2 regions of the Variovorax sp. LARHSF232 genome follow, and region 1 is predicted to be linked to the other one. Evidence: predicted binding sites of a transcription regulator. Region 1 holds the regulator's gene; the other holds the start of a gene.
What was found. The regulator sigma-54, encoded in region 1, starts transcription at its own class of promoters, with help from an activator protein. The targets are predictions, from matches to a motif close to TGGCANGNAANCTGCTTT.
Positions count from the first base shown of each region.

Region 2: a site for sigma-54 is predicted at 1,713-1,730, ahead of atzF (allophanate hydrolase). Genes of this name have one in related genera too.

Region 1 is NZ_JBIXJS010000002.1:640,833-644,242, reverse strand. Features, by position in the region: gene ACIPRI_RS08350 (pectate lyase) at 1-1,063, shown strand, start outside; gene ACIPRI_RS08345 (RNA polymerase factor sigma-54) at 1,083-2,672, opposite strand; gene lptB (LPS export ABC transporter ATP-binding protein) at 2,694-3,410, opposite strand, start outside.
Region 2 is NZ_JBIXJS010000002.1:53,789-57,198, forward strand. Features, by position in the region: gene atzF (allophanate hydrolase) at 1-1,681, opposite strand, end outside; gene ACIPRI_RS05690 (SDR family oxidoreductase) at 1,788-2,504, shown strand; gene ACIPRI_RS05695 (MarR family winged helix-turn-helix transcriptional regulator) at 2,740-3,270, shown strand; gene ACIPRI_RS05700 (Gfo/Idh/MocA family protein) at 3,305-3,410, opposite strand, start outside.

The DNA.
Region 1 (3,410 bases):
GGCGGGCGCGCGCGCCGGCATGGAAGACGGCGACTACACCCTGCACGTCACCTTCAACGACGACGTGATGGGCGAGAACATCAAGTTCCTCACCATGTGCATCGTCGCCCTGGGCGAGACGCGGCTGGTGGAGCCGATCACGCGCGCCATGGACTGCATGCGCCTGATGCAGAACCCCGGGCCGCAGGCCGGCTGGAGCCTGCAGCACTTGTCGCGCATCACGGGCGGGCGCAATGCCGGCGAGCCGGCCGGCGCGCGCAGCTACGAGCCGCGCTCGCTGGCCACGCACACGACGCAGACCAACATCCAGCAGCTGTTCAACTACTTCACCCTGACCGGTGATCGCAAGTACCTGCAGCGCATTCCCGAAGCCATCGCCTGGCTCAAGACGGTGCCGCTGCCGGCCAACGCGGTGCAGCTCAATCCGCTGCTGGCCGGCCGCACGCATCCCACCTTCGTGGAGCTGGGCAGCAACGAGCCGCTGTACGTGCATCGCTACGGCTCCAACATCCACAACGGCGCCTACTTCTACGACAAGGACATCACCAACACCGTGAGCCACTACTCGGCCGGCCGCGCCATCAACATCGCCAGCCTGGAGTCGAGGTACAACACGCTGGCGTCGATGAGCGACGCGGCGGTGGCGGAACTGGTGGCGCGCTCGCCGCTGCGCAGCACGCAGCCGCGCGAGCTGCCCAAGTACTTCTCGATCCGCGAGGTCGACTTCCCGGACCTGTTCCTGGGCGCCAAGATGACGACGCCGGTGGTGCCGCAATCGGAGGTCGACACCCTGATCGACGAGCTGGGCACCAAGCACTACTGGACCGCGCCCGTGCCCGAAATCGTGAATCCCTTCCGCGGCCCCGGACCGTCCACGCCCTACACCGGCACCGCCTACCGCAGCAAGCATGTCGGCGATGTCTACGACACCTCGCCCTACCCGGCCGACAACCCGCCCGAGATCGAGCCGTATGTGAAGCGGGAGAAGCCGCAGTTCATCGTCACGTCGGACTTCATTCGCCGCATGGGCCGGCTGATCTCGTTCATCGCGCCGGCGGCCTGACACCGCCCGGGCACGCCGGTCAAAGTGCCTTGCGCAAATTGGCCGGCGCGATGCGCAGCGCCTCGCGGTACTTGGCGACCGTGCGGCGCGCGCATTCGATACCCTGCTCCTTGAGCATGTCCGACAGTTGGCTGTCGGACAGCGGCTTCTTCAGGTCTTCCGAGCCGACGAACTGCTTGATCAGCGCGCGCACCGCGGTGCTGGAGGCATTGCCACCGGTCTCGGTGCCCAGCGCCGAGCCGAAAAAGTACTTGAGCTCCACCGTGCCGAAGGGCGTGGCCATGTACTTTGCGGTGGTCACGCGGCTGATGGTGGATTCGTGCAGGCCCAGCTCGTCGGCGATCTCGCGCAGCACCAGCGGGCGCATGGCCAGTTCGCCGTGCACGAAAAAGCTCTTCTGGCGCTCGACGATGGCATTGGACACGCGAAGGATGGTGTCGAAGCGCTGCTGGATGTTCTTGATGAACCAGCGCGCCTCCTGCAGCCGCTGGCTCAGCGCCTGGCTGCCCTCGCCCTTGTGGGCCTTGAGCGCACCGGCGTAGATGTCGTGCACGCGCAGGCGCGGCATCACGTCAGGGTTGAGCTGCACCCGGAACTTGACGTTGGTGCCGCTGCCCAGGCGGGTAACGATCACGTCGGGCACCACCACGTTGCGCTCCACGTTGACAAAACGCCGGCCCGGCTTAGGCTCCAGCCGCGCGATGAGCTGCATGGCGGCGCGTACCTTGTCTTCGCTCGAGCGCGTGAGCGTGGCCAGGCGCTTGAAGTCGCGCCGCGCCAGCAGGGTGAGCGGTTGCTTGCAGACGGCCAGGGCGGTCTTGCGCACCTCGGCATGCGGCTCGTCCTCGTGCTCGCTGGCCAGGCCGCGCAGCTGGATCGCCAGGCATTCGCCCAGGTCGCGCGCGCCGACGCCCGCCGGCTCCAGGCTCTGCAGCAGGCCCAGCGCCATCTGGAAGCGGTGCACCAGGTCGTCGAACTGGTCGTTGTCGTCGCCGGCCAGGCCCGAGGCCAGGGCGGGCAGCGAGTCTTCCAGGTAGCCGTCCTCGTTGAGCGACTCGATCAGGAAGCGCAGTGCGGCGCGGTCAACTTCGGACAGCCGCAGGCTCAGCGCCTGCCGGTGCAAAAAGTCTTGCAGCGATTCCTGGCTGCGCGCCAGCTCGGTGGCGTCGGCGGCCTCGTCGTTGCCCAGGTTGTTGTTGCGCGCCGGGGCGTCGCTGCCCCATTCGCTGTCGTCCGGCGCCATGTCGACGCTGCCGTCGCCTTCCCAGTCGGGCTCGGCATCGGCGATGTCGGCGGGCGCGTCGGCGGCCGTGACTTCGGCGTCTTGCGCCGCAATGGTGCTGACGCCGTCCTGGCCGTTCATCAGCGCCAGGCCCGCCGCCTCCTCGTCGCGCACGTCGCGCGCGGCCGTCGCATCCTCGGCCGCGAGGCCGAATTCCTCGCGCGGCGCTTCCTCGGCGCTGCGCTCGAGAAAGGGGTTCTCGTCGAGCATCTGCTCGACTTCCTGCGACAGCTCGAGCGTGGACAACTGCAGCAGCCGTATCGACTGCTGCAATTGCGGAGTGAGCGCGAGATGCTGCGATACGCGCAGCGACAGGCCTTGCTTCATGGACGTGTTCGCGCAGCCTTCTTACATGCGGAAGTGTTCGCCGAGGTACACCCTGCGCACGTCGGCGTTTTCGACGATTTCCGTGGGCGTTCCCTGTGCCAGCACATGCCCGTCGCTGATGATGTAGGCGTGGTCGCAGATGCCCAGCGTCTCGCGCACGTTGTGGTCGGTGATGAGCACGCCGATGCCGCGCTCCTTCAGGAAACTGATGATGCGCTGGATCTCGATCACGGCGATCGGGTCGATGCCGGCGAAGGGCTCGTCCAGCAGGATGAAGCGCGGCTGCGTGGCCAGTGCGCGGGCGATCTCCACGCGCCGCCGCTCGCCGCCCGACAAGGCCAGCGCGGGTGAGTCGCGCAGGTGGTCGACGCGCAGGTCGGTCAAGAGCTCTTCCAGCCGCTCTTCCATGCGCGCCTTGGACAGCGGCTGCAGCACGCCGCGCTCGTCCGGCTCGCGCTGCAGCTCGAGCACGGCGCGCACGTTGTCGGCCACGTTGAGCTTGCGAAAGATCGAGGCCTCTTGCGGCAGGTAGCTCAGGCCCATGCGCGCGCGGCGGTGGATCGGCATGTGCTCGATGGCTTCGCCGTCGATGCTGATCAGGCCGTCGTCGGCGCGCACCAGCCCGACGATCATGTAGAAGGAGGTGGTCTTGCCGGCGCCGTTGGGGCCCAGCAGGCCCACCACCTCGCCTTTTTGCACGTCCAGCGAGACGTCCTTCACCACCGTGCGGCTGCCGTA
Region 2 (3,410 bases), 590 kb from region 1:
AGCGGCGCCAGCCGCCCAGATGCGTGATGTCGGTGGCGCCCTGCGCGGCCAGCGCCTCGCAGACGAAGCCCTGCACGCTGCTGCCGTCGGCCAGCTGCAGGCTGCCGATGCCCAGCGGCGCCGGGATCAGCGCGACGAAGCTGCCGTAGTGCGCCAGCGGCATCTCCCACACCTCCACCGCGATGGCAGCGCCCTCTGCCGGCGGCACGCGCACCAGGCCCGGCTTGGGCGGCAGGGTGGCGGGCAAGGCGTAGAGGCGGTATTGCGCGGCGGTTTGCGTTTTTTCCACCAACACGGCGCCGCGCTCTGCAAGCTGCCAGTTCAGCGGCATGCCCGACAGGTGCGCGCCCACCACCGCGACCTTCACCGTCGCCGGCCTGTCGAGCCCCGGCAGTTCGATCGCCGGCGGCAGCGGCTCGCCGGTGGCGCCCTGCGCGAGGCCTGTGGCATGGTGATAGCGCTGGCCAAGCTCGGCCAGCTGCAGGTCGCTGCCGCAAGGCCCGACCAGCGTGATGCCGAAGGGCAGGCCATCGGGACGCAGGCTGCTGGGCACCGAGAGGGCCGCGTAGCCCAGCAGGTTGACGAAGTTCGTATAAGTGCCCAGGTTGCGGTTGAGCGTCACCGGGTCGGCCTGCATCGCGTCGATGCGGTAGTGCGTGGGCGCGGTGGGCAGCAGCAGCACGTCGATGGATCGCCACATTGGCGCTGCCTGCTGCGCCAATGCCTGCAGCTGTGTCTGCGCGTCGGCAAGGTCGGCGGCGCTGTAGCTGCGCCCCTTCGCCAGGATGCCGCGCACCGGCTCCATCACCTGGTCCTCATGCGCATCGAAGAACTCGCGCACCGCGGCGTAGCGCTCGGCCACCAGCGCGCTGTCGTAGAGCAGCTCGGCGGCCTGGGCCAGTGGCGTGTAGTCGATCTGCACCGCTGCGCCGCCCAGCGCCTGCAGGCGCGCGACGGCCTCGTCGAAAGCTGCCGCGGCGGCCAGATCGCCAAAGAACTGCAGCTGCGACGGCACGCCGAAGCGAAAGCGCGGCGCCAGTGGCTCGCACTTCAGAACCAGCGCACGCGCATACGGATCCTGCGCATCGAAATCGATGGCCGCCGTCAGCACGCGCACAGCCAACTGCACGCTGCGCGCAAAGATGGACACGCAATCCACGCTCTGCGCCGCCGGCACCACGCCGCGCGCGCTCAAGAGGCCCTTGGAGGGCTTGAGTCCCACGATGTTGTTGAGGCCGGCCGGCACGCGCCCCGAGCCCGCCGTGTCCGTGCCCAGGGCAAAGTCGACCTGGCCGGTGGCCACCACATACGCCGAGCCGGAGCTGGAGCCGCCCGACACGTAACGCGCATCGAAGCTGTTGGGCACCGCCCCATAAGGCGAGCGCGTGCCGTTCAGCCCACAGGCGAATTGATCCAGATTGGTCTTGCCCAGCACGGCCGCACCGGCGTCGAGCAGCCGCTGCACCACATGCGCGTGCGCCGTCGCGGTGCGGGCAAAGGCCGGGCAGGCGGCGGTGGTGGGTGCGCCGGCCACGTCGATGTTGTCCTTGACGGCGAACAGCAGGCCCGCCAGCGCGCCCGCGCCAGCGCCCTGCAGCGGCGCGCCAAAGCGCGTGATCCAGGCGGCGTCGGCCGAAGCCCCGGCGGCCGCCTCGTCCTGTGGGTTCGCCCCGTGCACCATGATCAAGCATCCTGTCTTGTGTACAAGATGCAACGCAAGCAATGTGCCAGCGCGCTTGGTCTAATCGCGCAGCTTTGACACCGATGAATCGAGGAAGGCCCAGCCGATGAACACTGCAAACACCACCGCCCCTGTCGCCATCGTCACCGCCGCCGGCCGCGGCATGGGCGCGGCCATCGCGCGCGAGCTGCATGCGCGCGGCTACCGCTTGGCGCTGATGTCGCCGTCGGGCAGCGCCGAGGCGCTGGCCAAGGAGCTGGGCGGCTTCGGCCTCAGCGGCTCGGTGGCGAAAGAGGAAGACCTGCGGCGCCTGGTGGAAGGCGCGGCAAAGGCATATGGCCGTGTCGACGCGGTGGTCAACCACACCGGCCATCCGCCCAAGGGCGACCTGCTCGACATCGGTGACGACGGCTGGATCCAGGGCAACGACATGATGGTGCTGTCGGTGGTGCGCATGGCCCGGCTGGTGACGCCGCTGATGCTGGCCCAGGGCCAGGGCGCCTTCGTCAACATCACGACCTTTGCCGCTTTCGAGCCCTCGCCGAAGTTTCCGGTCTCCTGTGCCTACCGCGCCGCCGTGGGCGCCTTCACCAAGCTGTATGCGGACCGCTATGCCGCCCACAACATCCGCATGAATGCGCTGCTGCCGGGCTACATCGACAGCCTGGACCACAAGCCGGAGACGGCCCAGGGCATTCCGATGGGGCGGCTGGGAACGGTGTCCGAAATCGCCAAGACGACGGCCTTCCTGCTGTCAGGCGATGCGGGCTACATCACCGGCCAGAACATCCGCGTGGACGGCGGGATCACGCGGCACGTCTAGGCCCGTCGCAGGCGCTACTGGGGTTCGACGCTCATGCTGCGCTGCGGGTCGTTGGTGATGACAACAAGAAGGATTGCAGCGCGACGACGGCAGCCTCGCGGACTGGGATGGCCAGACCCACGGCGAGATTCAGGTGCGCGGCCCCTGTACCACCGGCTCGTACTCGGGTATCGGTTCGCCGCCGGACAAGTTCACAGCCGGGCCATGCGCTGGCGGCTCTGAGAAAATGGAGCGCATGTCCAAACTCACTGCGGCGCGCGAAGCCGAAATCTCCGGTCGGCTGCTCAAGCACTGGCACGAAGCGGTGCCGAACGACCGAATGGCGCACCTGGTCAAGGATACGGCCCGCAGCTTCCTGCGTTCGCTGCAGGCGAGGCTGGCTCCACACGGCGTCTCGCTCGGCCACTGGACCTTCCTGCGAATCCTCTGGGAGGGCGACGGGCTCACGCAGCGCGAGCTCAGCCATGAGGCTGGCGTCATGGAGCCGACCACGCTGATCGCGTTGCGCGCCATGGAAGCATTGGGCTACATCAAGCGGGAGCGGATGGAGGGCAACCGGAAGAACCTGTATGTCTACCTGACCCCGGCCGGCAGGGCCCTCCGGAAGAAGCTGGTGCCGCTGGCCGAGGAGGTCAACGCGCTGGCAATGCGCGGCCTGGACGAGGCGGCCGCCGCCACCACGCGCCGCAGCCTGCTCGTGATGCTGGACAACCTCGCCGGCGACGGCTTGCTTTCCGACGCGCAGACCGAAAACGGCGTGCTGTAGCTCGGCCGGTCAGGCACGTGGGCGGCGCCAGGCCTCAGCGTCGGGCGGGCAAGTCGACGTCGCGTCCATCGCGCGCCGACTGCAGCAGCGCCAGGCACACCTCCAGGGTGGACCGTGCCCACGGTCCGTCGTGCAGCGGC